Regions from separate parts of the Streptomyces rubellus genome, predicted to be linked through region 1. Evidence: riboswitches for the same ligand, from Rfam matches in the RefSeq annotation. Region 1 holds a riboswitch; each other region holds the start of a gene.

Region 1 (7,784 bases):
CTGATGTCCGCCTCCGTGGGCTCCTTCAGCTCCAGGGCGCAGTCGACCTCCCCGTGCGTGCTGACGTCGACCGTTCCCACCCAGAACCTCCGCTTCTCCCCGCCGTCCCCGCCGTCCCGCTCCCGGCCGTCCCCCAGCTGGGGGGACCGCGGGAACGCCGACCGCAGTACGGCGAAGACGGCCGCGGCGTTCGAGGCGGTGCAGTCGGGCAGTTCGATCTCGACGAGGCTAGCGCTCTCTTCGTTCTGCACAGTGCTCATGGTCCCTACCTGTACCCCGGTGCGGGCGATGGTCACAGTCCGGATCCGTCCGCCCGCGGCCACCTCCCCGCATCCGGCACCACCGTGGGTGCGACCAACGGAATGAGCCGGCTCGGCTACGCTCGCCGCATGGACACGACGGCCTACCACGCCGCCCCCGCCCGGCTGCGGAACACACCGAGCTGGCTCCTGTCGCAGGCGACGGCACACGCCCACCGGCTGGTGTGGGCCGCGTTCGCCGACGCCGGCGTCCGGCGCTACCACTACGCCCTGCTCGCCGCGCTGGAGGAGTACGGTCCGGCCAGTCAGGCGGAGCTCGGCCGCCGCTGCGGGATCGACCGCAGCGACGTCGTCGCCGCACTCAACGAGCTCGCCGGGCGGGACCTCGTCAGGCGCTCCCCGGACCCGGCGGACCGCCGCCGCAACATCGTCACGGTCACCACCGCCGGAGTACGGCATCTGGGTCTTCTCGACGAGTCCCTGGACCGGGCACAGGACGAGCTGCTCACCGGGCTCTCCCCGGACGAGCGCGCCCAACTGGTACGGCTGCTGGCCCGGGTCCTGGAACACCACTCGCCCCGGTGACAGGACGAGGCGGAGCGGGGGGCGCGGGCGCGGGGAGAGCCCGGGGAGACGTCCGGGAGGGGAGCCGGGGAACACCCGGCACACCGAAAGCCTCCAAAGCGGCACATCGGACATCACCACCCCGGTTGCGGGTACCGGTGCACAAGGGCGGCGGCACCGGTGACCACGGTCCGCGCCGCCTTCGCCCGACATCCGAGTCCGACAGACGAGGAGCGTTCCGATGGCCCGGAAGATCCGCGACGTCATGACCGCCGATCCGACCACCGCCACCCCGCAGGCCACGCTGACCGAGGTGGCGCGCCTGATGCGGGACCACGACATCGGCGACATCCTGATCGTCGACGGTGACGAACTGCGCGGTGTGGTGACCGACCGCGACCTGGTGGTGCGCGCGCTGGCCGAGAACAGCGGCGGCGACACCCCCGTGCAGGAGGTCTGCAGCGACACGCTGGTGACCGCGGAGCCCGACGACGACATCTCGCGAGCGGTCCGGCTGATGCGCGAGCACTCCGTGCGGAGGCTGCCGGTGGTGGACCACGGCCACCCGGTCGGCGTCGTCAGCATCGGCGACCTGGCCGTGGAGCGCGAGCCGGGGTCCGCGCTCGCCGACATCAGCGCCGACAGCCCCAACCACTGACCGCGCCGGCACCGCGCCCCGTCCGGCCACCGCCGGGCGGGGCGCCCGCGCGCACCGGTGGCCCGGAGGAGACCGGCGCGCATTCCGGAACCGGGCGCCGGGGCCGGAAAACCGGACGGCGCGCCACGGGGGTCTCCCGTGGCGCGCCGTCGTTCCCGGCCCCCGGAGGCACTCGGGCCCCGCGGACCGGACCGGGGCTGACCCGGTTTACCTCACCCGCCCGTACCGCACGCTCTTGGTCCAGATCTTTTCCTTCCGGACGGTCTTCCCCGGCTTCGGGGAATGCCAGATCTTTCCGCTGCCGGCATAGATGCCGACGTGGTAGACACGGCCACCGGAGTGGAAGAACACCAGGTCGCCCTTCTTGCGCGACTTGACGGAGACCTTCTTGCTGCGGTTGTACTGGGCAGCCGCGGTGCGCGGCAGTTTCTTGCCCGCCTTCTTGTACGAGTACTGGGTGAGCCCCGAGCAGTCGAAGCGCTTCGGCCCCGCGGCACCGTACTTGTACGGCGCGCCCTTCTTGGCGGCCGCGACCTTGAGCGCCTTGCCTGCCGGGGTGGCCGCCTCGGCCTCAGGGGTGGCGTTCGGCACCAGTGCCGCCCCCGCCAGCGTCGCCACGGTGACGGCGGAGGTGACGGCGGCCCGGGAGGCGAGTCCCGGTATGCGTGCGTACGCGGACATGAACTGACCCTTCGTCATCCGCCTGCGAAAGATGACCTGTCGGGTTCGGGCCGGCGAAGTTGCCCGGCCACCGAAGTGGCTTCACCCCAAGGGCCGCGTGGGACGCGGCCCGCCTTGCTCGGGTCTCCCGCTCCTGCCGATCCGTTGTGGTTCGTCTCTCGCCCGGGTGGCGGCAGGACTCGGCGTCCGCCCGGACCGCCCCGCCGTGCGACGGGGACTTGGCAACGCTTACGGATACTGCGTCAAGAACGCCGCGATTTCGAAGACTGAAGGCTTTCTGTGAACTTCTTCACTCCTGCGGAACCCGGCCGCGGAACCGTTTCACCGGCCGGTTGGTTACCGCATGAAACAACCTTTGAACAGGGGATTCTGACAGGCTGTCCGGAGGCGCGAAAAGGGCGGGCGGAATCCCGCGCGGACCCGGCGCGTGTGAGCCCCGTCACCCCGAACGGCTGCCCGCGTGTCGGGTGAATCCGGTGCGGATTCACCCGGGAAACGCCACGCGCCGGCGATATGACGCCCCGTCGGGCGGAACCGCCCGGATGTCCTCCGGCGCCCCCGCCGCCACACCCGTCCGCCGGACGCGCACGCGGACGGGGCCGCGCCGCGTACGGCCCGGCCCCGCTCCCGGAGCGGCACGCCTGCCGGGGCGGAGCGTCCCCGGGGAACAGCGCGCCGCGTCACCGGACCACCGCCGCCCCCGCGGTGGTCCGGCGGAGTTCAGCGGATGTGCATGCCCGAGATCGTGCGGGCGACGACCAGCCGCTGGATCTCGCTGGTGCCCTCGAAGATCGAGTAGATGGCGGCGTCCCGGTGCATCCGCTCCACCGGGTACTCCCGGGTGAAGCCGTTGCCGCCGAGGATCTGGATCGCCTGGGCGGTGACGGCCTTGGCCGTCTCCCCGGCGAAGAGCTTGGACATCGAGCCCTCGGCGGCCTCGAAGGGCCTGCCCGCCGCCGCCATCCACGAGGCCCGCCACACCAGCAGCCGGGCGGCGTCGATACGGGTGCGCATGTCGGCGAGCTGGAAGGCGATGCCCTGGTTGTCGATGATCGGGCGGCCGAACTGCACCCGGGTCCTGGCGTACTCCAGCGCGACCTCGTACGCGGCGCGGGCGATGCCGACGGCCTGGGCGCCCACGGCCGGACGGGAGGCCTCGAAGGTGGCCATCGCGGCGTTCCGCACGCGCTCCCCGGCCTTCCCCCGCTTCGCCTTCTCGCGGGCGCGGGCGAGGCGCTCGTCGAGCTTCTCCTTGCCGCCCAGCAGGCAGTGGCCGGGGACGCGGACGCCGTCCAGGACGACCTCGGCCGTGTGGGAGGCGCGGATGCCGTGCTTCTTGAACTTCTGCCCCTGGGACAGGCCGGGGGTGTTCGGCGGTACGACGAAGGAGGCGTGCCCCTTGGCGCCGAGTTCGGGATCGACGACGGCGACGACGACATGGACGCCCGCGATGCCGCCGTTGGTCACCCACGTCTTGGTGCCGTCGAGCACCCACTCGTCCCTGGCCTCGTCGTACACCGCGCGGGTGCGCATCGCGGAGACGTCCGAGCCGGCGTCCGGCTCGGAGGAGCAGAAGGCGGCGACCCTCACGTCGTTCTCGTCGCCGTACATCTGCGGGATCCAGGTGCCGATCTGCTCCTCGGTGCCGTTGGCGAGGACGCCGACGGCGGCCAGGGCGGTGCCGACGATCGACAGGCCGATGCCCGCGTCGCCCCAGAACAGCTCCTCCATCACCACCGGGATGCCCAGGCCGGTGGGGTCGAAGTACTGCTGCGCGTAGAAGTCCAGCGAGTACAGACCGATCTTGGCCGCCTCCTGGATGACGGGCCACGGGGTCTCCTCGCGCTCGTCCCACTCCGCGGCGGCGGGGCGCATGACATCGGCCGCGAAGCCGTGGACCCAGTCCCGTACCGCCTTCTGGTCGTCGCTGAGGTCGAGTGCGAACTCCCCCATGGAAGCCCTCCATCCCGGTTGTTACTGGCGGTAACAGAAATATGTTGCCCACTGGTCCGTTGTCAACCTCCTGTTCCGGACAGCTCCACCGCGCTCCAGGGGTGTTACGTTGCGCTCAGGTGACGGCGAGCGGCCGCGGACGGGGAGACCAGGGCATGGGGACCACACAGCGGGAGGACCAGCGCACCGCCACGGAACGCCGCCGCAGGCAACTGCTGGAGGCCGCCGAGCGCGTGGTGCTCCGGGACGGGCCCGGCGCCTCGATGAACGCCATCGCCGCCGAGGCCGGCATCACCAAGCCCATCCTGTACCGGCACTTCGGCGACAAGGGCGGGTTGTACCGGGCCCTGGCCGTCCGGCACACCGACGCCCTGGTGGACGCGTTGCGGGCCGCGCTGGACGCGCCGTGTGACCGGCGCGAGCGGGTGGCGGCCGCCCTGGACACGTACCTGTCCGCCATCGAGGCCCGCCCGCAGGTCTACCGCTTCCTGATGCACCCCGCCGAGCATCCCGGCGGGGACCGCGGCTTCGACGTCGGCCAGCACTCGGCCCCGCTGCTGCGGCGGCTCGGCGAGGAACTGGCCACGGTGATCGCCGAACGCGTCGACCTGGGGCCCGAGGGCGGGGAGCGGGCCCGCATCTGGGGCCACGGCATCGTCGGCATGATGCACGCGGCCGGTGACTGGTGGCTGCGCGAACGGCCCTATCCCCGCGACCGGCTGGTGCGGCAGCTGGCGGACCTGCTGTGGGGCGGCCTGGCCACGGCGGACGACCGGGCGGGCGGCCCCGGTTTCTGACCCTCCCGCCGGGCCTCCCCGGCCCCTCCCGGCGACCGCCGCGCGGGACGGGCGGAAGCGGAACCTCCGCAACGGCGCCGCGCCGCACGGGCGTCATGTCCCGCACTGCGGCGATCATCCCGGGTGGCACGATTCGGGGACGGGAGCGGACCTCGGTAGGCTGAGGCCCGATCCAGGGGCAAGGAGGGACAAGGACGATGGCAGGGAACACGGAACCGCTGCCGCCACGGTCCAAGCTGGCCGTGACGGCCGGCAAGGCCGCTGCGGCGGTGTCGCGAGCCGCGGGCCGGGGCAGCGGATCGGTGATCGGCGGAAAGGTGGCGCTCAGGCTCGATCCCGACCTGCTGGCCCGGCTGGCGCAGAACCTGGACGTCGTCCTGGTGTCGGCGACCAACGGCAAGACCACCACGACCCGGCTGATCGCCGAGGCCCTGCGGGCCGCGGGCCCGGTCGTCTCCAACGCGCTGGGCGCCAACATGCCCGCGGGCATCACCGCGGCGCTCGCCGGCAGCGGTGACGCGCGCTACGGCGTCATCGAGGTCGACGAGAAGTACCTGGCGACGGTCGCCCGCGACGTGACCCCCAAGGCCATCGCCCTGCTCAACCTCTCCCGCGACCAGCTCGACCGCGCCGCCGAGACCCGGATGCTGGCCGAGCGGTGGCGCGAGGGCCTGTCCGGCTCCAAGGCCGTGATCATCGCGAACGCCGACGACCCGCTGGTGGTGTGGGCCGCCTCCTCCTCGCCCAACGTGGTGTGGGTGGCCGCCGGCCAGGAGTGGAAGGACGACGCCTGGTCCTGCCCGGCCTGCGGCGGTGTGATGCAGCGGCCGGGCGACGACTGGTTCTGCGGGGAGTGCGGCTTCCGCCGTCCCACCCCGAGCTGGGCGCTGTCGGGCGACCACGTGCTGGACCCGCACGGCTCGGCCTGGCCGATCCGCCTCCAGCTGCCCGGCCGCGCGAACAAGGCCAACGCCACCACCTCCGCGGCCGTCGCCGCCGCCTTCGGCGTACCGCCCCAGGCGGCGCTGGAGCGGATGTACTCGGTCACCGCGGTGGCGGGCCGCTACGACGTGGTGTCCTACCAGGGCCGCCAGATCCGGCTGCTGCTGGCCAAGAACCCGGCCGGCTGGCTGGAGACCTTCTCGCTGATCGACGCCCCGCCCTCGCCCGTCATCCTGGCGGTCAACGCCCGCGGCGCGGACGGCACCGACACCTCCTGGCTGTGGGACGTGGACTACTCCCGGCTGGCCGGGCACCCCATCTGCGTGATCGGCGACCGCAAGCTGGACCTGGCGGTCCGGCTGGAGGTCGCGGGCGTCGACTTCCAGGTGTGCCAGAACGCCGCCGAGGCCGTACGGCAGTGCCCGCCCGGACGGATCGAGGCGATCGCGAACTACACCGCGTTCCAGGACCTGCGCCGCGTCGTCGGCAACTGATCGCCACGGGCACCCTCCGATCCCCCTTCCATCCCCTTCCACCCCTTCCACCTCCTTTCGATTCCTTTCGATTCCTTTCGATTCCTTCGAACCCCGGCACGGCGAGGACGGCGAACATGAGCGAGAGCGGCCTTCGGCTGGTGTGGGTCTACCCGGACCTGCTGAGCACCTACGGCGACCAGGGCAACGTGCTGGTGGTGGAGCGGCGCGCCCAGCAGCGCGGGCTGGGGGTGCACCGGACGGACGTCCGCTCCGACCAGCCGATCCCCACCTCCGGTGACATCTACCTGATCGGCGGCGGCGAGGACCGCCCGCAGCGGCTGGCGGCCGAGCGGCTGCGGCGCGACGGCGGACTGAACCGGGCCGTGGACAACGGCGCGATCGTCTTCTCGGTGTGCGCCGGCTACCAGATCCTGGGCCACGAGTTCGTCAACGACCTCGGGCAGCGCGAGCCGGGGCTCGGGCTGCTGGACGTGACCAGCACCCGCGGCGAGGGCGAGCGGTGCGTCGGCGACGTCCTGGCCGACATCGACGAGCGGCTGGGGCTGCCCCAGCTCACCGGGTTCGAGAACCACCAGGGCGTCACCCACCTGGGTCCGACGGCCCGGCCGCTGGCCCGGGTCCGGCTGGGCAAGGGGAACGGCACCGGCGACGGCACCGAGGGCGCCTGGAACGGCACCGTCTTCGGCACCTACATGCACGGGCCGGTGCTGGCCAGGAATCCGCAGATCGCGGACCTGCTGGTCAAGCTGGCGCTGGACGTGAACGCGCTGCCGCCGGTGGACGACCGCTGGTACGAGGCACTGCGCGCCGAGCGGATCGCGACGGCCACCCAGCCGGCCTGACCCGTACGTCCGCGCACCGCCCCCGGCCGGAGCTCCGGCCGGGGGCGGTTCTACTCTGGTTCGAGCGGATCGGCACGGTATGGGAGAGCTGCGGATGGACCACGACGGACACGGCACGGTGGCGGATCTGCCGCCGTTCACTCTCGGGCGTGGCCTGGAGTTCTCCGGCGAGCCGTTCTTCCTGGCCGGCTGCCTGCTCGCGCTGGCCCTCTACGGCTGGGGCGTGCTGCGGCTGCGGCGGCGCGGCGACTCCTGGCCGGTGGGCCGCACGGTCGCCTTCGCGCTGGGCGTGCTGACGGTCGCGCTGGTGATGTGCACCGCGCTCAACGACTACGGCATGGTGCTCTTCAGCGTCCACATGGTGCAGCACATGGTGATCAGCATGCTGTCGCCGATCCTGGTGCTGCTGGGCGCGCCGGTCACCCTGGCGCTGCGCGCCCTCCCGGCCGCCGGCCGGGGCCGCCGGGGACCGCGCGAGACGCTGGTCGCCGTGCTGCACAGCCACTACATGAGGGCGATCACCCATCCGCTGTTCACCATCCCGATGTTCATCGCCAGTCTGTACGCGCTGTACTTCACCCCGCTGTTCG
Region 2 (7,784 bases), on a different contig from region 1:
TCCTCGGTCTCGCCGGAGCGGTGGGACATCATGCACTTGAAGCCGCTGCGCTGGGCCAGCTCGACGGCGTCCAGGGTCTCGGTGAGGGAGCCGATCTGGTTGACCTTCACCAGCAGGGCGTTGGCGGCGCCCTCCTCGATGCCGCGGGCCAGGCGCTCGGGGTTGGTGACGAACAGGTCGTCACCGACGAGCTGGACCTTGTCGCCGAGGCGCTCGGTGATGGTCTTCCAGCCGTCCCAGTCGTCCTCGAACAGCGGGTCCTCGATGGAGACCAGCGGGTACGCCTCGACCAGCTCGGCGTAGTAGTCGGTCATCTGGGAGGCGGTGCGCTCCTGGCCCTCGAAGACGTAACGACCGTCCTTGTGGAACTCGGAGGCGGCGACGTCCAGGGCGAGGGCGATGTCCTGGCCGGGGGTGTAACCGGCCTGCTTGATCGCCTCCAGGATGAGGTCGAGCGCCTCGCGGTTGGAGCCGAGGTTCGGGGCGAAGCCGCCCTCGTCGCCCAGGCCGGTGGACAGCTCGCGCTCCTTCAGCACCTTCTTGAGGGTGTGGTAGACCTCGGTGCCCCAGCGCAGGGCCTCGGAGAAGGACTCGGCGCCGATCGGCGCGATCATGAACTCCTGGATGTCCACGTTGGAGTCGGCGTGCGAGCCGCCGTTGAGGATGTTCATCATCGGGACCGGCAGCAGGTGCGCGTTCGGCCCGCCGAGGTAGCGGAAGAGCGGCAGGTCGGACGCCTCGGAGGCGGCGTGGGCGACGGCCAGCGAGACGCCGAGGATGGCGTTGGCGCCGAGCGAGGACTTGTCCGGGGTGGCGTCCAGGTCGAACATCGCCTGGTCGATCAGGCGCTGCTCGGTGGCGTCGTAGCCGACCAGCTCCGGGCCGATCTGCTCGATGACGGCGAGGACCGCCTTCTCGACGCCCTTGCCCCCGTAGCGGCCCTTGTCGCCGTCGCGCAGTTCCAGGGCCTCGAAGGCGCCGGTCGAGGCACCGGACGGGACGGCCGCGCGGCCGGTGCTGCCGTCGTCGAGGCCGACCTCGACCTCGACCGTGGGGTTGCCTCGCGAGTCGAGGATCTCGCGGGCCACTACGACGTCGATGGACGGCACGGGGGTCTCCTTCGTGTGTGTCTGGCTGGGTGTCCGGCCGGAGTGCCGGACCGAGGTGTCTGCGGGGTTGCCGCCCCTGAGCCTATCCGCCCCGCGGCACCACCTCGCCGGGAGTCCGCGCCGTACGGCCGAACGGTCGGCGAAGACGCGCCGAAGACACGCCGAAGACTGCGGAAACACCGGCTCGACAGGGAACGGCACCATTTTGTTTCCGAAGTAAATAAACCCGATACGGCGCGCCCTCCGCAAGAGCGGTGACGCGCCGCACCGGGCCGGATCCGCCGGGTGACGGGCCCGGACTCAGACCCTGAGCTGCTGGCCCGGGAAGATCAGGTCGGGGTCGTCGCCGACCACGTCCCGGTTGGCCTCGTAGAGCCGCTGCCAGGTGGTGCCGTGGGCGGCGGCGATCTCCCGCAGGGTGTCGCCCGGCCGCACGGCGTAGGCACTGGCCTCGTCCGCGGCGGAGCCGGCCCCGCTCTCCGCCCCGGCCCGGGCGCCGCCCTGGACACCGGTCCGGGCATCGACCCGGACCCCGGTTCCGGTCCCGTCCCCGCCGTCCGGGTTCACCTGCGCCCGGGGACCGCCGGCGGTGAGCCCGCCCTCGTCCGCGCAGCCCCAGGCCCGCGGCCCCTGCATGGCCAGCAGCCGCTCGGCGACGGCGATCTGCTGCTCTCTGGTGGCCAGATCGGCACGCGGCGCGTACCGGGTCCCGCCCGCGGCCTCCCAGCTGGACTGCGAGAACTGCAGTCCGCCGTAGTAGCCGTTGCCGGTGTTGATGGACCAGTTGCCGCTGCTCTCGCACTCGGCGACCCGGTCCCAGGTGTCCACGGACGCCGCGGCGGCGCCCTGGGCACCCGCCAGCGGAACGGCGATGGCGGCGCCCGCGGCGCCGGTCAGGGCGGCCGCACGCACGGCCTTGACGGTACGGCTGTCGTGACCCTTGGCGGTGAACAGCATGAACGTCCCTACTCACCGACGCCTGCGAGGTGAGCTGTCGGGTTCGGGCCGTGAGCAGCCCGGCCGGACGGGGACGGGCGTCCCCGTACCGGCTTCACCCCAAGCCGCCGTGGGCGCGGTGCGCCCACGGCGGCGCCTACCTGGTTCCCCCGCTCCTGCCAGCGGCGCTGACGCGACGACTACCCCACCGGCCGCCGGCAGGATTCGGCGCTGCGGTCGGTGGCACTCGCGGTCGCGAGCGAGTAGACCGTAAGCACACCCGGGCAAATACCTCAAAACATGTCAGAACCCATTCCGTCACCCTTCCTGACGGCCAGAATGGTGGAGTACGCAGGTCAGGGGGCCGGCATTAGGCCGGACAGCGAGGACACGCCGCAAGGCCCCGGAATTGGTCCGGAAGGGTCATCCCGCGGGCTCAGTCGAGCTCGATCCCCTGCCCCGGCACGATCAGGTCCGGGTTCTCACCGAGGACGTCCTTGTTGGACTCGTACAGCTCGCTCCAGCTCAGCTCGTGCTGCTGGGCGATCCGCACGAGCGAGTCCCCCGGCTGCACGAGGTAGTCCCCGGCGGTGAGGCTCTCCTGGCCTCCCGCGGTGGCCGCGTCGGAGCGGTCGGCCGTCTCCCCGGCGCCCGCCTGCCGCTCCAGTTCCAGCTCGAGCGGGTCGCGCTCGCCGCGGTGCTTCCCGGCGCCCTCCGCCGGGCCGGCGCCCTCCGCGCCCTCGGCTCCGGCGGCCGGGTCCGTACCGGCCTCCCCGGACTCCTCGGCCGCCTCCGGCCCGGGGCTCTCGACGGCCGCCCCGTCGGCGGAGTCGTCCGCCTTCCCGTCGGCCTTCCCGTCGGCCTTCTCGCTCTTCTCGGCCTTCTCGGCCTTCTCGCTCTTCTCGGCCTTCTCGGCCTTCTCGCTCTTCTCGGCCTTCTCGGCCTTCTCGGCCTTCCCGGTCTTCTCCGGGGCGTCGTCCGCGCTCTTCTCGACGGCGGGGGCCGACGGGGAGGCGGGCTGCTCGCCGGGCAGGTAGTTCTCGGGGGCGATGGCCGGGGCCTCACCGGTGGTGTCGTAGCGCAGTCCGGCGTTGATGCCGCAGCCGGGCCAGGCCTCCGGCCCCCGGTCCGCGAGGATCTTCTCGGCTATCGCGATCTGCTGGCTGCGGCTGGCCAGGTCGGGACGGTCGGCGTAGGACAGGCCGCCGTACTCCTTCCAGAGCTTCTGGGTGAGCTGGAGGCCGCCGTAGTAGCCGTTGCCGGTGTCGGCGCTCCACAGGCCGTCGCTCTCGCACTGTGCGACCCGGTCCCAGGTGTCGAGGTCGGCTGCCTGGGCGCCCGAGGCGCCGAGGAGGGGTATGGCGATTCCCGCGCCGGTCATCCCCGCCGTGACGAACGCGGCGGGGGCCTGACGGGGGCGGCGGTGCTTACCGGTCCCGGAGAGCATGTGTGGGGCCTCTCGTACGTGGGGAGACAGAAAGGTTCTGCGGGTTGTTGACGGCAGAACGTAGCGCCCGAGACGGATCATCACAAGCCAGTGTCGCGTAGATCACGTGTAGGTCACGTAAGTGACACTGTGTCACCAGTGTACCGGTTCGAACTCCACCGGGAGCGCCCGCAGTCCACGCATGATCAGGCCGCCGCGCCACCGCAATTCGGGCGGTTCCGCCGCGAGCCGCAGGTCAGGGAGGCGCCCCAGCAGGGCGGACAGCGCGATCCGTCCCTCCAGCCGGGCCAGCGGCGCCCCCAGGCAGTAGTGGATGCCGTGCCCGTAGCCGAGATGCTGGTTGTCACTACGTGTAAGGTCCAGTACATCCGGGTGAGCGAACCTCTCCGGGTCGCGGTCGGCGGCCGCCAGCACCACCAGTACCGGGTCGCCGGCCTCGACGCGCTGCCCGCCGAGCTCCAGCGGCTCGGTGGCGAACCGCCAGGTGGCCAGTTCCACCGGCCCGTCGTAGCGCAGCAGCTCCTCCACCGCGCTCTCCAGCAGCCCGGTGTCCCCGGCGGCCAGCGCGTCCTGCAGGAGCCGCCGCTGCTCCGGATGGCGCAGCAGGGCGTAGGTGCCGTTGCCGATGAGGTTCACGGTGGTCTCGAACCCGGCGAACAGCAGGATGAAGGCCATCGCGGCGGCCTCGTTCTCCGTCAGGTGCTCGCCGTGGTCGCTCGCCCGGATCAGTCCGGAGATCAGGTCGTCGCCCGGTTCGCCGCGCTTGCGGTGGATCAGCTCGGCCAGATACGCGCGCATCCGTTTCACCGCCCGGCCCACCCCGCCGCGCGGCCCGCGGTCGTGGCGGATCATCATGCCCGCCCAGTCGCGGAAGTCGTCCTGGTCCTCGGCGGGGACGCCGAGCAGGTCGCAGATGGCGTGGATGGGCAGCGGGAAGGCGAACTCGTGGATGAGGTCGGCGCTTCCGCGCCCCGAGAAGCCGTCGACGAGCCGGTCGGCCAGCTCCCGCACCCGCGGCTCGAAGGCCGCCACCCGGCGCGGGGTGAACGCCTTGGACACCAGCCGGCGCAGCCGGGTGTGGTCGGGCGGGTCGATGTTGAGCAGATGCGTCATCAGGTTCGCGCTGCGCTCCCCCGGGATGCCGATCTTCCCCCGGCCGTGCGCGGTCTCGCTGTGGCGGGCGGGGTTCTTGCTCAGCCGCGGGTCGGCCAGCGTCTCGCGCGCGTCGGCGTACCGGGTCACCAGCCATGCCTCCACCCCGCTGGGCAGCACGGTCCGGTGCACCGGCGCGTGCTCGCGCAGCCAGGCGTACGCGGGGTACGGGTCGGTGGCGAACTCGTGGGTGAACAGGGCGGGCATCGGCGGCGGTACGGCGGTGTCCGGCCGGGTGTTCGGACAGGCTTCCGGGCCTCGGTTCTCCTGGTGCACGCCCCGACGCTAACGCGCCCGCCGGAGCGCGCCCTCCCCGCCTGCCCCTCCCCGGCTCCCCCGGCTCCCCCGGCTCCCCCGGTTCACCGGGGGAGCCCGATTGCCGGGCCGTGCCGGGGGTACGGCGCGGGGGACGGAACGGCGAGAACCGCCGGAAGGAGGCCGTGGTGTCCTCGCACTATCCCCCTCCACCTCCCCCGCCGCGGGACTGGGAGCCCTACTTCCCCGAACCGGAACCCGAGCCCGGGCCGGAGTCCGGTCCGGGGCCCGAGCCGCCCGCGGAACCGCTCCGGGACGGGCTGGGGACCGCCGCGCTGGTCCTCGGCCTGCTCGCCCTCCTGACCTTCTGGACCGTCGCCGGCGGCGCGGTGCTGGGGCTGTCGGCGCTAGTGCTCGGACTTGCCGGGCGCCGCCGGGACCGGCGCCACGGGATGCCGGGCAGCGGTACGGCACTGGCGGGGACCGTGCTGGGGTTCCTCGGCCTGGCGGGCGCCGTCCTCGTCCTCTCCGCGGCCACGGTGGCCGTGGAGTCGGGTGAGTTCGGCGCTCTGCGGCAGTGCCTGCGCGACGCCGGGGACGGCGCCGCGGTCGAGCGGTGCGTGGCGGACTTCGGCGAGGGCCTGTGGCCCTGAGCCGCGGCTCAGCGGACCGCCGCCCGGCGGCGACCCTCCCCCGGCACCCTCGGCAGCGCCAGCAGGATCAGCAGCCCGCAGCACAGCAGGATCACCGAGCCGGTGCGGAAGGCCAGCGCGTACCCCGGGGCGAGGCCCTCCGGGGTGTCGCCGGTGACCCGGGAGGCGGCGACGGTGGACAGCACCGCCAGGCCCAGCGAGCCGCCCATCGTGCGCGAGGTGTTCACCAGCGCCGAGACCACACCCGCGTCCCGGTGCGGCGCCCCGGTGGTGGCCAGGGCGGCGAGCGGGGTGGCCAGCAGCCCGACGCCGAACATCGCCGTCATCCCGGGCCCCAGGACCGTGCTCGCGTAACCGCCGTCGGCGGCCATGACCAGGCCGTACCAGAGGAAGCCGGAAGCGCCCAGCGCCACCCCGGTCAGCGCGGTGTTCCGGGCGCCCGCCCAGGGCATCAGCCGGGGCGCCAGCATGGAGCCGACCACGATGCTCAGCGAGTGCGGCAGAAAGCCCAGGCCCGCCTGGAGGGGCGTGAAGCCCAGCACGTTCTGCATGTACAGGGACATGAAGTACCAGGAGGAGAACGTCGCCGCGCCGCAGACGAACATCGCGGTGTTCGCACCCGCGACCGACGGAAGCCGGAACAGCCGCAGCGGCATCAGCGGCGCCGCGGCCCGGGCCTCCACCGCGACGAACGCGGCGAGCAGCGCCAGCCCGCCCAGCAGCGGCACCAGGGCGGCCCGCTCGTCCCAGCCGGCCGCCTCCGTCTGGACGATTCCGTACGCCACCGTGCCGAGCCCGCCGGTGACCAGCACCGCGCCGGGCACGTCCAGGCCGCGCCCGTCCCCGCCCGCCCGGTCCCTGACCAGGCCGAACGCCACCGCGGTCAGGACGAGCGCCCCGATGGGCACGTTGACCAGCAGCACCCACCGCCAGGACAGCGCGTCGGTGAGCACCCCGCCGACGAAGCCGCCCGCCGCGCCGCCACCGGCGCCCACCGCCGTCCAGGTGCCGATGGCCCGGTGCCGGGCCGGCCCCTCGGGGACGGAGGTGGTGAGCAGGCTGAGCGTGGAGGGCGCCAGCACGGCGGCGCCCACGCCCTGGACGGCCCGCGCGGCGAGCAGTTGCCAGGGCTCCTGGGCGAGGCCGCCGGCGAGACTGGCGGCGGTGAACAGGCCGAGCCCGGTCAGGAAGACGCGCTTGCGTCCGAAGAGGTCCCCGGCCCGCCCGCCGAGCAGCATGAACCCGGCGAAGGTCAGGGTGTAGGTGTTGACGACCCACTGCAGACCGGGACCGTCCATGCGCAGGTCGGCGCGGATGGAGGGCAGCGCGACATTGACGACGGAGACGTCGAGGACGACGAGGAACTGCCCGGCGCAGGCGGCGACGACGACCAGCCAGGGGGTACGGGCCCGGCGGGCGGTGTCCGCAGCGGGCGGTCGGCGGGTGTCGGCTTCCACCGGGTGTTCGGCCATGCCGTCATGCTAGGCGGGCCCGAAGACGCCGGACAGAGCGTGAAGCGGAAGGCGGGAGTCCGGATCGTTTCCCGGCCGTGGGCCCCTCCCCGGGCGCGGCACACGGCGTGGATTCCCGGAACTCCGGCCACCGCGCCGCACCGGTCTCCCGCCGCCGGGGACGGGGGGGGAAACCCACCCGCCCCCGGCCCTGGCGGGGGGAGCCGGCCTCCGCTCCCCCCCCGGGACAACGGAATGGCCGCGGACCACCGGACCGGGAAACACCCGGCCGGTTTCCCGCCCGCGCGGCGGACGTTTCGGCGGTACGGGCCAGGGCACCCGGACGGCGTGAAATCCGCGCCCGCGGGCGGAACTTCACGGGCCTGGCACAGCGGTCCACCAGTCGAGCCGAAAGGACTCCACAGTGACTTCGTACTCCTCGCCCGAGCAGGGCAGGGGCACCGGCGCCCCGGAAACCGCTCCGCACCGGGGCAACCCCCGCAACGGAATGGGAATCACCGCCCTGGTTCTCGGGATCCTCGCCCTGGTGACGTTCTGGACGGTCCTCGGTGGAATCCTGCTGGGAGTGGCGGCGATCGTGTTCGGCGTCATCGGTTACCGCCGTACGAAGCGCGGCGAGGCGACCAACGGCGCGATGGCGCTCATCGGCGCGATCACCGGCGCGCTCGGCCTGGTGGCCTCCGGCGTCATCCTGGCGGCGGGCGTCTCCCTGCTGAACTCCGAGGAGTTCGACAGCTACCAGGACTGCATACGCGAGGCC
Region 3 (7,784 bases), on a different contig from region 1:
AGGAGACCGTGGCGTCGGGGGTGCGTCCGGCGGGCACGGCGTGGCCGGGCGGCGGGACGCTGGCGCTGTGCCGGGCGCCCTTGACCACGACGATCGGCTTGCGGGCGGCGGTGCGCCGGGCCAGCCTGTTGAACTTCCGGGGGTTGCCGAAGGACTCCAGGTACATCAGGACGACGTCGGTGTCCGGGTCGTCGTCCCAGTACTGGAGCACGTCGTTGCCGGAGACGTCGGCGCGGTTCCCGGCGGAGACGAAGGTGGAGACGCCCACCAGCCCCCGGCCGCGGCGGTGCAGGGCGTCCAGCACGGCGATGCCGATGGCCCCGGACTGGGTGAACAGCCCGATGCGCCCGGGCTCGGGGGTCCGCGGCGACAGGGTGGTGTTGAGCCGGATCCCGGGGGCGGTGTTGATCACCCCGAAGGCGTTGGGGCCGATGATGCGCATGCCGTACGAGCGTGCCTGCCGGACCAGCTCGCGCTGCTCCTCGCGGCCGAAGTCCGCGGAGAGGACGACCAGGCCCCGCACCCCCCGCGCGCCGCACTCGGCGACGACCCCGGGCACCTCCTCGGCGGGCACCGCGACGACGGCCAGGTCGACGGGCTCGGGGATCTCGTGCACGAAGCGGTGCGCGGGCACCGAGCCGATCTCGGCCGTCTGGGGCAGGAAGGCGCGGTTGACGGCGTAGACGCGGCCGGTGAAGCCCGCCGCGCGCAGGCTCGCCAGGACGGTGCGCCCGGCACCGCGGGAGATGCGGCTGACCCCGATGACGGCGACCGAGGCGGGGGACAGCAGCCGCTGCACGGAGCGGGCCTCGGCGCGCTGCTCGCGGGCCCGCATGACCGCCAGGGACTGCTCGGTCGGCGTGATGCCGAAGGTGAGGTGGACCGTGCCGTCCTCGAAGGTGCGCTTCTGGGCGTAGCCCGCGTCCGTGAAGACCTTGACCATCTTCACGTTGGCGGGCAGCACCTCGGCGACGAAGCGGCGCACCCCGCGCTCCCGGGCGCAGGCGGCGATGTGCTCCAGGAGGGCGGAGCCCACGCCGCGGCCCTGGTGGTCGTCGCGGACCAGGAAGGCGACCTCGGCCTCGTCGGCGGGCAGCGAGGCGGGACGGCCCAGGTGGTCGATGCGGTCGTAGCGGACGGTGGCGATGAACTCGCCGCCGACGACGGCGGCCAGTCCGACCCGGTCGACGTGGTCGTGGTGGGTGAAGCGGCGTACGTCGCGGTCGGAGAGGTGGGGATAGGGGGCGAAGAAGCGGTAGTACTTCGACTGGTCGGAGACCTGCTCGTAGAACCTGACCAGACGGTCGGCGTCCTCGGGGGTGATGGGCCGGATCCGGGCCGTGCCGCCGTCGCGCAGCACCACGTCGGCCTCCCAGTGGGCGGGGTAGGCAGGCTCCTCGGTCGGCGTCCGCATGGGGCCAGCCTAGTCACTCGTGCCCCGGGCGTTCCGGTCCGCGGTGGCGGTACGGGTCCGCCGTACGGGCCGGCGGCGGCGTTGCGGCGGCGGCCGGCTGTGCGAAGCTGATCCGGACAGCTGCTCCCCACCGAAGGGCGACCACCATGGCCGAGCGCCGTGTCACCGTCGGCTGGGCCGAGGGCCTGCACGCCCGCCCCGCCGCGATCTTCGTACGCGCCGCCGCCTCCGCCGGCGTCCCCGTCACCGTGGCCAGGCCCGGCGGTGAGCCGGTCAGCGCCGTGTCGATGCTCGCGGTGCTGGGCCTGGGCGCGCGGGGCGGTGACGAGATCGTGCTGGCCTCCGGATCCGGTGACGGTGACGGTCACGACGACGGGGACGCCGAGGCGGCCCTGGACCGGCTGGCGAGACTGGTTTCCGAGGGGCTCGGGGAACTTCCCGAAACCGTCTGAGTCCGGTCCGGAGACATCGGCACGCGAAGGCGGTTGAGTTACCCACTCCACCGCCTTCCGGTACACCCGGGAGAATCGGACAGGAATTCTCCGGCCTGTTTCCCCGGCGTATACGAATCCTGTTACGAATTATCGCCGCCCGTGTTTACGGTGTGTTTCGTCTTTCTCACGGCACCTTTCTGGCGGGACCGGCGCACGGCCACCGGCCGCTGTTCGCGGCGGAGGGCGACCGAGCGCTCCACATGCGCGGCCGCCAGCGCCCGCGCCCGTTCCGCGTCGCCGCGGGCCACCGCGTCGACGACGGCGCCGTGCTCCCGCCAGACGGCGGTCGCCCGCAGCGGGGGCTCCGCGGCGTACACCCAGGCGATCTTGCGGCGGAGCTGGGTGAGCAGAGTGGCCAGGGTGGGGCTGCCGGATGCCTGGGCCAGCGTCTCGTGGTACCAGTCCCCCAGCGCCCGCAGGTCGGACAACTGCCCGCGCTCGGCCCGCTGCTGGCCCAGCCGGACCAGCCCGCGCAGCACCCTCAGCTGCGCCTCGGTGCGCCGCTGGGCCGCACGGGCGGTGCCCAGCGGCTCCAGCAGGGCGCGGAGGTCCAGCAGGTCGGCGGCCTCCTGCTCGGTGGGCTCGGCGACGCAGGCGCCCGCGTGCCGCCGGGTGGTCACGAAGCCCTCGGACTCCAGGGTGCGCAGCGCCTCGCGCACCGGGACCCGCGAGACGCCGTAGCGTCTGGCGAGCAGTTCCTCGGTGAGCCGCGCCCCGGGCGGAAAAGCACCGGAGACGATGTCGTCGCGGACCGCAGTGCACACCATGTGCGCCGAAATGCGCATGGGCCGACCTCCGCCGTCGTCTCCGCGTTCGCGATGTTCCGCAGAGTCGAACTGTATTCCACCGGAACGGAATTTCCGATGCCCGGTGGAAAACAGGCGTAAAAGATGCGGCGGGGCGGAGCGGATCAGACGCCGATGCCCTTGGAGCGCAGGTAGGCGATCGGGTCGATGTCCGAGCCGTAGTCGGCGCCGGTGCGCGCCTCGAAGTGCAGGTGCGGGCCGGTGGAGTTGCCGGTGCTGCCGGACAGGCCGATCCGGTCCCCGGCGCCGACCGACTGCCCCGGCGCGACGCCCAGCGAGGACAGGTGCGCGTACTGGGTGTAGCGGCCGTCCTTGTGGCGGATGACGACCTGGTTGCCGTACGCGCCGCCCCAGCCGGCCGTCACCACGGTGCCCGGGCCGACGGAGCGGATGGCGGTGCCGGTGGGGACGGGGAAGTCGATGCCGCTGTGGCTGCCGGAGGACCAGGCGGTGCCGGACGCCTTGTAGGGGGTGGTGGTGCGCGCGCCCTCGTACGGGGCCGTGTAGCCGCTCGCCGCGCGCCGCTGGGCGGTGCGGTCGGCACTGCGGTCCGCCGCACGCTCCTTCGCGGCGCGCTCCTTCGCGGCCGCCCGGGTGGCCGAAGCGTCCTCGGCGGACCCGGCGGCCCCGGCACGCTCGCGGGAGGCGTCGGCCGCGCGCCGCTGGGCCTCGGCCTGGGCCCTGACGTCGTCGGCGATCGTGTCGCCGACGGCCACTGCCTGGACGTAGCCCAGGGCGTAGGTCCTGGGCGTCCCGTCGGACGCGGCGGCGGCGGGGGTGGCGAGGGTGCCGACCACGCCGGTGGCGGCGAGGGCGGCGGCCCCCGCGAGGCCGGCGCCGGTGCGCACGGCGCGGGCGGAGAGCGGGGCTCCGCCGGTGAGCCTCCCGGTCAGACCGGTGATCCGCTCGGTGAGCCTGTCGGTGAACTGCCCGGTGGCACGGTTGAACGCCATGGACGGCGTGCTCCTTTCCTTCCTTGTCGCCTACCGGGTTAGCTGACGGGTTCGGAGCAGGAAGGTCTCCTACGGGCGCGTGGCCCGATTCACCCCGGTGGGGCACCTCGCACGCGGTCGGCGCGGAGGGTGGGTCCCCGGCTCCCCCTGGCGGGGGACTCGGCGAGTGCTGACCGTCGGCCGCGGTCGCGGACGCTTCTGACGGGCAGCGGAAACGACGCTAAACAGACAAGTTTGAGCGAACAAGCAAATCAGTGGCTTTGTCACGCATGACACACGCCGCTTACGCCATAAGGGGTCAAAACAGACACGCCGAGGGCCCCTTGTGTGGCAACCACACAAGGGGCCCCCGGCAGACGTCCCGAGATGTCCCGTCCGTCGCGGTGCCGCCGGTCACTGGTCCGTGACGACGGTCACCTCCCCGACCCCCAGCTCGCGCACCGGCTCGGCGATCTGTGCGGCGTCCCCCACCAGCACGGTCACCAGACGGTCCGCGGGGAAGGCGGCGACCACCGCCGCCGTGGCCTCCACGGTGCCCGTCTCGGCGAGCCGGGCGTACAGCCGCGCCTGGTAGTCGTCGGGAAGGTGCTGTTCCACCTGGTCGGCGAGGGTGCCCGCGACGGCCGCCGCCGTCTCGTAGCGCAGCGGGGCCACTCCCACCAGGTTCTGCACGGCGGTGTCCCGCTCCTCGTCGGTGAGCCCCTCCTCCGCCAGGGTGCGCAGCACCTGCCAGAGGTCGGCCAGCGCGGGCCCGGTCACATCGGTGGCCACCGAGCCGCTGACGGCCAGCAGGGAGGCGCCCGTACCGCCGGGGGCCGAGCGCAGCACCTGGGCGAAGGCCCGCACCCCGTAGGTGTAGCCCTTCTCCTCGCGCAGCACCCGGTCCAGGCGGGAGGTCAGGGTGCCGCCCAGGCAGTACGTGCCGAGCACCTGCGCGGGCCAGACGCTGTCGTGCCGGTCGGGGCCGGTCCGGCCGATGAGCAGCTGGGTCTGCACCGCGCCGGGGCGGTCCACGATCACCACCCGGCCGGTGTCGTCCGCGGTGATCGGCGGCATCGGCCGGGGCTCGGCGGCGGTGCCGGTCCAGGCGCCGAGAGTGTCGGCGAGGGCGGCGTCCAGGTCCACCCCGGTGAAGTCGCCGACCACCACGGCGGTGGCGGTCGAGGGCCGTACGTGCGCCTCGTAGAAGGCGCGCACCGCCGCGGCGTCGATGCCCTCGATGGTCTCCTGGGAGCCCTGGCGGGGCCGGGAGAGCCGGGAGTCCTCCGGGAACAGCTCCTTCGACAGGGCGATGGCCGCCCGGCGGGCGGGGTTGGCCAGCTCGTGCGGGATCTCGTCCAGCCGGTTGCGCACCAGCCGCTCGACCTCGCCGGCGGGGAAGGCGGGGGCGCGCAGCGCGTCGGCGAGCAGGCCGAGCGCCCTGGTCAGCCGGGAGGCCGGGACCTCCAGCGAGACCCGCACCCCGGGGTGGTCGGCGTGCGCGTCCAAGGTGGCCCCGCAGCGCTCCAGCTCGGCGGCGAACTCCTCGGCGCTGTGCTTGTCGGTGCCCTCGCTCAGCGCCCGGGCCATGATCGCGGCGACCCCCTCCCGGTCCCGGGGCTCGGCGTCCAGCGGGGCCGGCAGGTTGACCTCGACCGCGACGACCTTCTGGCCGGGCCGGTGGCAGCGCAGCACGGTCAGGCCGTTGGACAGCTCGCCGCGCTCGGGGGCGGGGAACGCCCAGGGCCTGGGCTGCCCGCCGGCGGGCTGGGGGTGGAAGTCCATCGACACGCCGTTCCCGGACTGCTCCGGGGAGGCGCCGGCGGACCGGGCGGACTGGGCGGTGGCGTCGCTCACTGAGCGGTCTCCTCGTCGGTGGCGGTGTCGGCGGAGGCGGTACCGGCGGCGGACGCGTCGGCGGCGGTACCGGAGACGGTGGCACCGTCGGCGACCTCCGCCGCGGTGTCGGGCGCGGTCGCCCCGACGGGCTCGTAGACCAGCACCGCGCGGTTGTCGGGACGCAGCCGGGCGGCGGCCACCTGGCGCACCTCCTCGGCGGTGACCCGCAGCACCCGCTCCACCGCGGTCAGGGCGAGCTGGGGGTCGCCGAACAGCACGGCGTACCGGCACAGCTCGTCGGCGCGGCCGCCGACCGTGGCCAGCCGGTCCAGCCATTCGCGCTCCAGCAGCGCCTGGGCCCGCTCCATCTCCTCGGGGGTGGGGCCCTCGGCGACGAACCGGGCCAGCTCCTCGTCCACGGCCCGCTCGATGTCGGCGGCCTCGGCACCGCCGGAGAACTTGACGTCCAGCCAGCCCATCGAGGGGGCGCCCGACAGCCGCAGCATGCCGAAGCCCGCGGTGACGGCGGTGCGGTCCCGGCGGACCAGCCGGTTGTGGAGGCGGGAGGACTCGCCCCCGCCGAGCACGGTCAGCGCCAGGTCGGCGGCGTCCGCCTCACGGGTGCCGTCGTGCGGCAGCCGGTAGGCGGCCATCAGCGCCGGGGCGGGCACCTCCTCGCGCACGACCTGCCGGAGCTCCTCGCCGACGACGTCCGGCAGGGTGCCGTCGCGCGGCGGCCGCTTGGCGTCGTGGGAGGGGATGGAGCCGAAGTACTTCTCGATCCAGGCGAGGGTGCGCTCCGGGTCGATGTCGCCGACGACCGCCAGTACGGCGTTGTTCGGCGCGTAGTAGGTGCGGAAGAAGTCCCGGGCGTCCGCCAGGGACGCGGCGTCCAGGTCGGCCATGGAGCCGATCGGGGTGTGGTGGTACGGGTGGCCCTCGGGGTAGACCATCGCCGTCAGCTTCTCGAAGGCCGTGCCGTAGGGCACGTTGTCGTACCGCTGGCGGCGCTCGTTCTTCACCACGTCGCGCTGGTTCTCCATGGACTCCTCGTCCAGGGCGGCCAGCAGCGAGCCCATCCGGTCGGCCTCCAGCCACAGGGCCAGCTCGAGCTGGTGGGCGGGCATCGTCTCGAAGTAGTTGGTGCGCTCGAAGCTGGTGGTGCCGTTGAGCGAGCCGCCCGCGCCCTGCACCAGCTCGAAGTGGCCGTTCCCCGTCACCTGGGCCGAGCCCTGGAACATCAGGTGCTCGAAGAGGTGCGCCAGACCGGTGCGGCCGGGCACCTCGTGGCGGGAACCGACGTCGTACCAGAGGCACACCGCGGCGACCGGCGTCTGGTGGTCCTCGGAGAGCACCACGCGCAGGCCGTTGGTCAGCCGGTGCTCGGTCGCCGTCAGACCGCCGGCGGTGGGCGGGGGCGTGGCCGTGTGACCCATGGGCAGGGAGTCCCTTCGATCGCGGACAGCGTTCTCGCAACGCGTGTGTGGTCACTGTATGCAAGCGGCCCGACAAAGCGCGAAGTTCCCGTACGGTTCGGGGCGGGGATCCGGCTGTCACAGCCGAGGTCCACAATGGTCAGCGTCCGCTCCCCGGCCGCCGGGGCACCGGCAGGTCCCCACGAGCACCGGCGAGCGCCGGCAAGCACGAACGAGCACCAGCAAGTACCGACAGGCACCGAGAAGTACCGAGAAGGAGTCGCAGCCGCGATGGCCCGCCGCAGTACGAAGACCCCGCCGCCCGGGGGAGACTTCGAGGAGCGCATCCTCGACATCGACGTCGTCGACGAGATGCAGGGCTCCTTCCTGGAGTACGCCTACTCGGTCATCTACTCGCGCGCCCTGCCCGACGCGCGGGACGGCCTGAAGCCGGTGCACCGGCGGATCCTCTACCAGATGCACGAGATGGGCCTGCGCCCCGAGCGCGGCTACGTCAAGTGCGCGCGGGTCGTCGGCGAGGTGATGGGCAAGCTGCACCCGCACGGCGACAGCGCCATCTACGACGCGCTGGTCCGCATGGCGCAGCCGTTCTCGATGCGGCTGCCGCTGGTGGACGGACACGGCAACTTCGGCTCGCTGGGCAACGACGACCCGCCCGCGGCGATGCGGTACACCGAGTGCCGGTCCGCCCCGGCCGCCGGGCTGATGGCCGAGTCGATCGACGAGGACACCGTCGACTTCGCCCCCAACTACGACGGCAGCGAGAACGAACCCGTCGTGCTGCCGTCCGCCTATCCGAACCTCCTGGTCAACGGCGCCTCGGGGATCGCGGTCGGGATGGCCACCAACATGCCGCCGCACAA

The links. Region 1 has a riboswitch for cyclic di-AMP ahead of V1L54_RS12810 (C40 family peptidase). Riboswitches for the same ligand answer to the same signal wherever they lie in the genome.
Region 2: another riboswitch for cyclic di-AMP. It lies ahead of V1L54_RS03795 (LysM peptidoglycan-binding domain-containing protein); the one in region 1 lies ahead of V1L54_RS12810 (C40 family peptidase).
Region 3: another riboswitch for cyclic di-AMP. It lies ahead of V1L54_RS16160 (M23 family metallopeptidase); the one in region 1 lies ahead of V1L54_RS12810 (C40 family peptidase).

What each region holds. Positions count from the first base shown of each region.
Region 1 is NZ_JAZDCX010000009.1:105,173-112,956, forward strand. Features, by position in the region: gene V1L54_RS12795 (hypothetical protein) at 1-260, opposite strand, end outside; gene V1L54_RS12800 (MarR family winged helix-turn-helix transcriptional regulator) at 390-845, shown strand; gene V1L54_RS12805 (CBS domain-containing protein) at 1,066-1,482, shown strand; gene V1L54_RS12810 (C40 family peptidase) at 1,690-2,163, opposite strand; cyclic di-AMP (ydaO/yuaA leader) riboswitch at 2,168-2,320, opposite strand; gene V1L54_RS12815 (acyl-CoA dehydrogenase family protein) at 2,884-4,116, opposite strand; gene V1L54_RS12820 (TetR/AcrR family transcriptional regulator) at 4,272-4,913, shown strand; gene V1L54_RS12825 (MurT ligase domain-containing protein) at 5,111-6,349, shown strand; gene V1L54_RS12830 (type 1 glutamine amidotransferase) at 6,466-7,194, shown strand; gene V1L54_RS12835 (cytochrome c oxidase assembly protein) at 7,289-7,784, shown strand, end outside.
Region 2 is NZ_JAZDCX010000002.1:316,366-324,149, reverse strand. Features, by position in the region: gene eno (phosphopyruvate hydratase) at 1-1,109, opposite strand, end outside; gene V1L54_RS03795 (LysM peptidoglycan-binding domain-containing protein) at 1,410-2,066, opposite strand; cyclic di-AMP (ydaO/yuaA leader) riboswitch at 2,071-2,243, opposite strand; gene V1L54_RS03790 (transglycosylase family protein) at 2,482-3,492, opposite strand; gene V1L54_RS03785 (cytochrome P450 family protein) at 3,625-4,851, opposite strand; gene V1L54_RS03780 (DUF4190 domain-containing protein) at 5,088-5,552, shown strand; gene V1L54_RS03775 (MFS transporter) at 5,561-7,024, opposite strand; gene V1L54_RS03770 (DUF4190 domain-containing protein) at 7,428-7,784, shown strand, end outside.
Region 3 is NZ_JAZDCX010000012.1:95,141-102,924, reverse strand. Features, by position in the region: gene V1L54_RS16175 (bifunctional acetate--CoA ligase family protein/GNAT family N-acetyltransferase) at 1-1,414, opposite strand, end outside; gene V1L54_RS16170 (HPr family phosphocarrier protein) at 1,561-1,866, shown strand; gene V1L54_RS16165 (GntR family transcriptional regulator) at 1,989-2,693, opposite strand; gene V1L54_RS16160 (M23 family metallopeptidase) at 2,819-3,667, opposite strand; cyclic di-AMP (ydaO/yuaA leader) riboswitch at 3,680-3,842, opposite strand; gene V1L54_RS16155 (M16 family metallopeptidase) at 4,061-5,431, opposite strand; gene V1L54_RS16150 (M16 family metallopeptidase) at 5,500-6,921, opposite strand; gene V1L54_RS16145 (DNA gyrase/topoisomerase IV subunit A) at 7,192-7,784, shown strand, end outside.